3 linked regions of the Mesorhizobium japonicum MAFF 303099 genome follow. The protein of the gene in region 2 binds, or shares a complex with, the protein of the main gene of each other region. Links are inferred from orthologs where the notes say so. Each region holds a gene or a part of one and is shown on either strand. Other genes may lie near its edges.

What was found. The genes of interacting proteins can lie anywhere in the genome.
Region 1: the proteins of ccmB (region 2) and ccmE are in contact, whole or in part, in a solved structure (PDB 8CE8), measured with the Escherichia coli proteins. The link is inferred for Mesorhizobium japonicum MAFF 303099 from one-to-one orthologs.
Region 3: the proteins of ccmB (region 2) and MAFF_RS33840 are in contact, whole or in part, in a solved structure (PDB 8CE8), measured with the Escherichia coli proteins. The link is inferred for Mesorhizobium japonicum MAFF 303099 from one-to-one orthologs.

The regions. Positions count from the first base shown.
Region 1 is NC_002678.2:6,363,190-6,365,943, reverse strand. What follows is about bases 22-2,754. They hold ccmE (cytochrome c maturation protein CcmE), read right to left. Parts: upstream 1,744-2,754; coding sequence 1,300-1,743; downstream 22-1,299. Other genes in these bases: ccmI (c-type cytochrome biogenesis protein CcmI), read right to left, coding at 1,752-2,754; MAFF_RS31345 (heme lyase CcmF/NrfE family subunit), read right to left, coding at 22-1,261. Outside these bases: more of MAFF_RS31345, read right to left, coding at 1-21. UniProt on the Escherichia coli protein: Heme chaperone required for the biogenesis of c-type cytochromes. Transiently binds heme delivered by CcmC and transfers the heme to apo-cytochromes in a process facilitated by CcmF and CcmH.
Region 2 is NC_002678.2:3,444,304-3,447,089, forward strand. Bases 10-2,774 are described here. They hold ccmB (heme exporter protein CcmB), read right to left. Parts: upstream 1,843-2,774; coding sequence 1,177-1,842; downstream 10-1,176. Other genes in these bases: MAFF_RS17910 (DsbE family thiol:disulfide interchange protein), read right to left, coding at 268-846; ccmD (heme exporter protein CcmD), read right to left, coding at 843-1,016; ccmA (heme ABC exporter ATP-binding protein CcmA), read right to left, coding at 2,054-2,659. UniProt on the Escherichia coli protein: Required for the export of heme to the periplasm for the biogenesis of c-type cytochromes.
Region 3 is NC_002678.2:6,840,560-6,843,421, reverse strand. Bases 22-2,862 are described here. They hold MAFF_RS33840 (heme ABC transporter permease), read right to left. Parts: upstream 1,901-2,862; coding sequence 1,142-1,900; downstream 22-1,141. Other genes in these bases: MAFF_RS33835 (glucan ABC transporter ATP-binding protein/ permease), read right to left, coding at 2,001-2,862; MAFF_RS33845 (D-TA family PLP-dependent enzyme), read left to right, coding at 52-1,110. UniProt on the Escherichia coli protein: Required for the export of heme to the periplasm for the biogenesis of c-type cytochromes.

The sequences.
Region 1 (2,754 bases), 2.9 Mb from region 2 along the record:
ACGCGGCGATGACGTCGCCGCGCTTCCAGGCCAGCAGCGGGCCGAACGGCACGAGGACCAGAAGCGGCAACATCAAGGGGCCGAAAGTCAGATCGAAGAACGGTGCTCCGACCGAGATCTTGTCGCCGGTGAGCGCCTCCAGCGCCAGCGGATAGAGCGTGCCGACGAGCACCGTGGCGGTCGCCGTGGTCAGGAACAGATTGTTGAGGACGAGCGCGCCTTCACGCGAGATCGGATGGAACAGGCCGCCGGCCGTCAATCTCGAGGCGCGCAGCGCAAACAGCGCCAGCGACCCGCCGATGAACAGCGTCAGGATGCACAGGATGAAGACGCCGCGCGCCGGGTCGGTGGCGAAGGCGTGGACCGAGGTGAGCACGCCCGAGCGCACCAGGAAGGTGCCGAGCAGCGACAGCGAAAAGGTGAGGATGGCGAGCAGCAGCGTCCAGATCTTCAGCGCCGAGCGCTTTTCCATGACGATGGCCGAATGCAGCAGCGCGGTGCCCGCCAGCCAAGGCATGAAGGAGGCGTTCTCGACCGGATCCCAGAACCAGAAACCGCCCCAGCCAAGCTCGTAATAGGCCCAGTACGATCCCATGGCGATGCCGCCGGTCAAAAACATCCAGGCGACCAGTGTCCATGGCCGCACCCAGCGCGCCCAGGAGGCGTCGATGCGCCCCTCGATCAAGGCGGCGACCGAGAAGGAAAAGCAGATCGAGAAGCCGACATAGCCGAGATAGAGCAGCGGCGGATGAATGGCGAGGCCGAGATCCTGCAGGACCGGGTTGAGGTCGCGGCCTTCGATCGGCGCCGGATTGAGCCGGATGAATGGATTGGACGTCGCCAGGATGAACAGGAAGAAGGCCGCGCCGATGGCGCCCTGCACGGCCAGTACATTGGCGCGCAGAGTTGCCGGCAAATTGGAACCGAAAGCCGCAACGAGAGCACCGAAAAAGGTCAGGATCAGCACCCAGAGCAGCATCGAGCCTTCGTGATTGCCCCAGGTTCCGGTGATCTTGTAGATCATCGGCTGCAGCGAATGCGAGTTCTCCCAGACGCTCGCCACGGAGAAATCAGAGTTCGCATAGGCGCTCGCCAGCGCGACGAAGGACAGCGCCGTCAGCGCGAAGCCGGTGACCGCGACAGGACCGCCGACAGCCATCAGGCGCTGGTTGTTGAGGCGCGCGCCGAACAGCGGCACGATCGTCTGCACCAGCGAAAGCGCGAACGCCAGGACCAGGGCGAAATGTCCGGTTTCAACCATGGTTGTGCCCATGATTGACCCCTGCCCTTCTGCCAGACCTACTCACTTTTGCTCTCCTGCCAGACGCCCTTGGCCTTCAGCCCGTCGGCCACTTCCTTGGGCATGTAGCGCTCATCATGCTTGGCCAGCACGCTGTCGGCAACAAAGACGCCGTCCGGGCCGAAACTGCCCTCGGTGATGACGCCCTGCTCCTCGCGAAAGAGGTCGGGCAGGATGCCGGTATAGGTGACCTTGACCGATTTGTGCGTGTCGGTGACCGAAAAGGCGACCGTCGCGCCCTGCCCGCGCTGGATGGTGCCTTTTTCGACCAAACCGCCGAGCCTGATGCGCTGGCCGGGCTGGACGCTCGCCGTGGTGAGGTCGGCCGGCATGTAGAAATAGGAAGCCTTCTGGCCGAGCGCGTAGAAGGTCAGCCCGGTGGCGGCACCAAGGAAAGCCAATCCGCCGACAATGACCGACAGTCGTTTCTGCTTGCGCGTCATATCCAGGTCTACTCCGTCGCCGTCAGGCCGAGCGAGGCGGCGAAGGCGGTGAATTTCTTGGCTTCGTCGCTGTCCGCGCCAAAGACGGCGATGGCGCGACCGAGCGCCTCGCGCGCCTGATCGGCCTTGCCCAGCACGACGTAGGAACGAACGAGCCGCATCCATCCTTCCGGGTCACGCGGATTTTGCCGCAGTTTTTCGTCGAGGCCGGCGACCATGGTGTTGATCATGGCTTCGCGATCCTGCGGCGACAGGGAGGATGCCGCGTCGACATCCGCGGTATCGGGGCCTTTCGCCGCCGTGCTGGAAGCGACTTCGGGGCTGGCGGATTTGGCCAGCGCCTGTTCAACGGCACTGCGCCATGGCGAATCCGGCGGCAAAGTGCCCAGCATCGCCTGCCAGGCCGTGGCCGCTTCCTTGCTGCGTCCCTCCTGCGCCAGGGCCATGGCCAGGTAGAAGTTGGCTTTTGCATTGGCGGGATCGAGCTTCAGCGCCGCCTCGAAGGCATCCTGGGCATCGGCGGAAACGATGCCGCCCGCCGCACCGGCGATTGCCTCGCCGAGGCCGGCCTGGCGAACAGCGCTGTCGCCGTCGAGGCGGATGGCATTGCGATACGCAGCGACCGCGTCGGAGAAGCGCTGCATGCGCAGATAGACCGGGGCGAGCACGTCCCATCCCCTGCCGTCGGACGGGTTGGCGGCAAGGTGGGCCTCGGCGCGTGCAACCAATTCGTCGACCGAACTGTCGGCCGGGTTCTTGGCCAGCCGTTGGCTGAGCGGCTGCGCCGGAAGGTCAGGCGAGCCGATCTGGCTGTAAACGCCCCAGCTGACCAGCGGCACAGCCAGCACGGCGACGGTCGCGACAAGCCGTGCCGTGACCGAGGCCTGCCTGGCCGATGCCTTGCCGGCTGTATCGGCATTGTCGAGGCGAAGGATGCGGCGCGCGATTTCGGCGCGCGCCTCGGCCGCTTCCGCCGGCTGGATCAAGCCGCGCCCGGCATCGCGGTCAAGC
Region 2 (2,786 bases):
TATCACGTTCGTCATCCTTGGGCGTAGCGACGCGAAGCGGAGCGAAGACCCCTGGAGCTGCTCAGCAGCCCGAGGGATCCATGCCGTGATCTTCGAGCGCCGCAGCGGTGCAGAATTTCTGTCTACCGCTGTCCGCAACGCCTATTCTGATCTGAAGTATCCTTTAACCAACGTCCCGGCATGGATTCCTTGGGCTGCAGAGCAGCTCCAGGGGTCTGCGCCGCGTCGCTTCGCTTCGCCGTAGAATGACGAAGCAAGAGATCGCCGTCAGTTCGGCACGGCCAGTGCCTTGTCGATTTGCGGCAGCAACACATCCCGCGCCGCTTCCGCCGTCAGCGGGCCGACATGCTTGTAGGCAATTTTGCCGTCCTTGCCGATGACGAAGGTTTCCGGCACGCCGTAGACACCCCAGTCGATTGCCGTGCGGCCGGCTTCGTCGACCCCGATGGCCTGGAACGGATTGCCGAGGTCGCCGAGGAACCGGCGGGCGTTTTCCGGCTGGTCCTTATAGTTCAGCGCCGCCATCGTGAACCGCTTGTCCTGCGCCAGCGCCAGAAGCACCGGGTGCTCTTCGCGGCACGGCGCGCACCATGATGCGAACACGTTGACCAGCGTGACCTTGCCGGCGAACGCCCTGGAATCAAGCCCCGGCAGATTTGATCCCTCCAGTGCCGGCAGATTGGTCTGCGGCGCCGGCAGGCCGATTAGCGCCGATGGCACTTCCGAGACATCGCGTCCCGATAACAGCTGCCACAGGAACAAGCCCGCCAGGCCGAGAAAAACCAGCAGCGGCAACAGGACGAACAGGCGGCGACCGCGCGTCGGTGTTTCGGTCTCGCCGCTCACGATTTCTCCGCCTCCGCCTTGTCGGAACGCCGCCGCACGCCGGCTGCTTCCAGCTCGGCAAGATCGCGCTTGCGCCCCTTTTGATCAAGCAGGATCCAGCCGATCAGCCCGGCCAGAACAACCGCCGTGATGCCATAGGCGGCCGTGACATAGAGGGCGTGCGCACTCATGCCTCCCGCTCCATCGGCATGCCTCTTTCCAGCCGTCTGCCTCGTTCGATCATGCTTTCCCTTAGCGACATGCCCATGGCTGCGCAACGCGCCGCGGTTTCAAACATACGTGGCCGCCGCGCCGCCGCCTTGATGTCGCGCAAACCATGCCAAACCTCGCTCAATCCGTTCCATGCCGCAGCGCAAGCGCCGCCGAGACCGGCCCCAGCACGGCAAGAAACAGCGTCAGCGCGGCAAGAATGAGGAAGGGCTGCAGGAAAGGATCGGGATTGGCCGTCGCGCCGTAGCTCGCCGAAACGCCGAAGATCAGCACCGGTATGGTCAGCGGCAGCACCAGCACCGAGATCAGAAGCCCGCCGCGCGGCAGCGCCACCGCCACCGCGGCACCCGCAGCGCCGATGAAGGTGATGGCCGGCGTGCCGACCAGCAGGGTCAGCGCCGTCGCGCCGATCGCGAGCGGCTCCATGTTCATGAACAGGCCGAGCAGGGGAGCAGCGACGACCAGCGGCAGAACGCTGCCCGCCCAATGCGCCAGGCATTTCACCAGCACCGTCAGCGCCAGCATGTGCCGGTCGTTGCCCAGCACCAGCAGATCGAGCGAGCCGTCCTCGCGGTCCGCCTGGAACAGCCGGTCGAGCCCAAGCAGGCAGGCAAGCAGCGCGCCGATCCACAGGATCGCCGGGCCGATGCGGGAAAGCAGCTTCAGGTCCGGCCCGACGCCGAACGGAATGGTGGCGATGACGGCGAGGAAGAAGATGACGCCGGTCAACGCGCCGCCGCCGGCACGGATGTTGAGGCGGATGTCGCGGGCAAAGAGGGACCACATTACGATGTGGTCCCTTGTTGAGGACGGTGTTCTGTGACGCCCCTCTCTGGCCTGCCGGCCATCTCCCCCACAAGGGGGGAGATCGCAAGCTTCGCCGTCGACGCACTTCTTGCGATGCTGTAGTTTGGCGAAACCCGAGCCAACAGCCAATCTCCCCCCTCGTGGGGGAGATGTCCGGCAGGACGGAGGGGGGCGCCGTAGAGTGCCGCCATCAACCGGCTACCCCCATCCTCAACTCCGCCCCCTCGATCCCCAGCGGCAGATGCGTCGCCGCGACAATCATCCCACCCCCGGCACAGTGCCCTGCCATCAGCCCGGCAAACCGCGCCTCCGACGCCTTGTCCAATCCCGCCGTTGGCTCGTCGAGCAGCCACAGCGGCCGATGGCTGACCAAAAGCTTGGCGATCGCGGCGCGCCGCCTTTGCCCGGTCGAGAGATAGCCGAACGGCAGATGGCCGACGCCACCCAGCCCGACCGTATCCAGCGCCTCTTCGACGCCCGAGTCGCCACGGCCATTGAAATCGCGCCAGAAGCGCAGGTTTTCCACGACACTTAGCGCCGTCTTCATCGCGTTCTGGTGTCCGAGATAATGGCAGGCCGAAGCGATCGACGGAAAGTCATCGCCGCCGTTCTCGAGCAGCAGCCGGCCTTCGGCCTTCGGCAGCAGACCGGCGATGATCCGGAGCAGGGTCGATTTGCCCGATCCGTTCGGCCCGGTGACGACCAGCGCCTGGCCCTGATCGAGCGCAAAGCCGACGCCGGAAAAAACCGCCTCGCCGCCGCGTTCGCCGCCCAGATTTTCGGCGATAAGCCGCATCCCTCGCCTGCCCTGAAAACAATGTTCCGCGGTCGCTGCCGCATCGCACAAATTTGCTTTTCGACTGTCTAGAACTATTCCAGAAAATTCTCTATATGCGGTGCATCCGTGCCAGCGGTCGGCGCGG
Region 3 (2,862 bases), 3.4 Mb from region 2 along the record:
ATCAAGCACTTTCAGGCTCATAAACCCTGCGAATTCTTACAGGGATAGAAGATGCCGACCGTCCATGACCTCGATACGCCGTCGATCCTGATCGACGCCGCGCGCGCCGAAGCCAACATTGCCCGCGCACAGGCCCATGCCGACAAAAACGGACTGAAGCTCAGGCCGCATATCAAGACGCACAAATTGCCCTATTGGGCGAAGAAGCAGGTGGCGGCGGGTGCCGTCGGCATCACCTGCCAGAAGATCGGCGAGGCCGAGGTGATGACCGATGCCGGGCTGTCCGATATTTTTCTGCCCTACAACATTCTCGGCCGCGCCAAGCTGCAACGGCTGAAGACGCTGCATGGTCGCGTGACCCTGTCGGTCACTTCCGACAGCATGGAGACGCTGGAAGGACTGGCCGCCACTTTCACCGATGCCGGCCATCCTCTCCAGGTTCTGGTCGAATGCGACACCGGCATGGGCCGCTGCGGCGTGCAGACAGCTGACCAAGCGGTTGCGCTGGCAAGGCTGATCGATAAGGCCGGTGGCCTAACCTTCGGCGGGCTGATGACCTATCCGGCGGCTGGCCGCGCGGCAGAGGCTGAAGCCTGGCTCGCTAATGCCAAGCAGGCGCTTGCCGCTTCCGGTCTCGCTTGCGAACGCATCTCCAGCGGCGGCACCCCGGACATGTGGCGCTCCGGCGAGGACAGCGTTGTCACCGAATATCGGCCCGGCACTTACATCTATCTCGACCGCTATCAGGTCGCCAAAGGCGTCGGCACCCTCGACGATTGCGCCCTCACGGTGCTCGCCACCGTCGTCAGCCATCCAACGGCAACACGCGCCATTCTCGACAGCGGCAGCAAGGCGCTGTCGAGCGACACGCTCGGGCTAAAAGACTTTGGCGAACTGCTCGGCGCTCCCGATGCAAGGGTCACCGGGCTCAGCGAAGAACATGGCACTGTCACGCTTTCCGGTGATGCGAAGCTGCGCATCGGCGAGCGCGTGCGCGTGGTGCCCGACCATTGCTGCGTCGTCACCAATCTGTTCAACGAGGTCAATCTGATCGACGGCGAGACCGTGCTGGAAACGCTGCCGGTGGCAGCGCGGGGGAAAATGGGATGAGTGGCCTTCCCTTCTCTCACAAGGGGGAAGGTTAAGCCCGCTCAGCCTGCCGCGCCGCCACACGCCGCATGGCGATCACCCGGCGACGGCGGATTTCGGTACGCATCGCCATCAGGTGCAGCGCGAAGAACAGCGCCGTGAAACCGACAGCCATGACCAGCAGCGGCCAGAGCAGGCTTGGGTCGATGGTCGGGCCGCCGAGCCGGAACACCGAGGCCGGCTGGTGCAGCGTGTTCCACCAGTCGACCGAGAATTTGATGATCGGGATGTTGATGAAGCCGACCAACGTGATGATGGCGGCGGCCCAGGCGGCGCGGCTGGCATCGTCGAGCGCACGGGTCAGCGCGATGATGCCGAGATACATCAGGAACAGCACGAAGACCGAGGTCAGGCGCGCGTCCCATACCCACCAGGTGCCCCACATCGGCTTGCCCCAGATCGAACCGGTGATCAGGGCCAGTGCGGTGAAGACCGCGCCGATGGGGGCCGCCGATTTCAGCGCGACATCGGCCAGCGGATGGCGCCAGACCAGCGTGCCAAGGGCTGAGACGGCCATCAGTGAGTAACACATCATGGCAAGCCAGGCGAAGGGCACATGGATGTACATGATGCGCACTGTGATGCCTTGCTGGAAGTCCTCCGGCGCAGCAAAACTCATATAAAGCCCGACGGCAAGGATGAGCGCGGCGATCGTCGCCAGCCATGGCACGACCTTGTCGGCCAGCCCAACGAAGCGCGTCGGGTTGGCAAGGTCCATCCAGCCGCTCAGGCGTGAAGTCGTGTCGCTCATGCGGCTTTACATAGACCGCCGGCGCGATCGGGGCAATCGAGCGGCGGTGTCGCAGGCGCGGAAGCGCCCCCTTCTCCCCCTTGGGGGAGAAGGAGAAGAGTTACGCGGCCTCGCCCTGCACGGAGCGGCTGAGGCGGCGGACTTCCTCATCGTTGAGCAGGCCGCCGGCGCGCAGCAGGCTGGCAAAGCGGCCGTTGCGTAGCGACAGTTCGGCAAAGCCACCCATTTCGACCACCCTGCCCTTGTCCATGAACACGACCAGATCGGCGTCGCGAACGGTGGTCAGGCGGTGGGCGATAATGAAGGTGGTGCGGTCGCGCCGCAACTCGTCGATCGCTTCCTTGACGCGGTCCTCGGTCTCGACGTCGAGCGCGCTGGTCGCCTCGTCGAGCACCAGTATCGGGGCATCCTTGAGCACGGCACGCGCAATGGCGATGCGCTGGCGCTCGCCGCCTGACAGCTGGCCGCCACGTTCGCCGACCACCGTGTCGTAGCCGCCGCTCTTGGCCAGAATGAAGTCCTGCGCGGCAGCCGCGACGGCCGCGGCATGGATCTCGACATTGCTCGCATCGGCGCGGCCGACGCGGATATTGTCCTCGATCGAGCGGTTGAGCAGTCCGGCATCCTGGAACACCGTGGCGATCGAATGGCGCAGCGACTTGCGGGTTACGGTGCGGGTATCGATGCCGTCGATCAGGATGCGGCCAGTGGACGGCGAGAAGACGCGCTGCAGCAGATTGATGAGCGTGGTCTTGCCAGCACCCGTCGGTCCGACAATGGCGACGGTCTGGCCGGCCTGAACCTCGAAGGACACGCCGCTGACGCCCTGCCCTGAATTGGCGAATTCGAAGCCGACATCCTCAAAGCGGACATGGCCGGTGACGTTGGTGAGGTCGCGCAGGCCATCCGGCTCGGCGGCATCGGCGGCCGAGTCCTCAAGCTTGTAGAACTCCTCGAGCTTG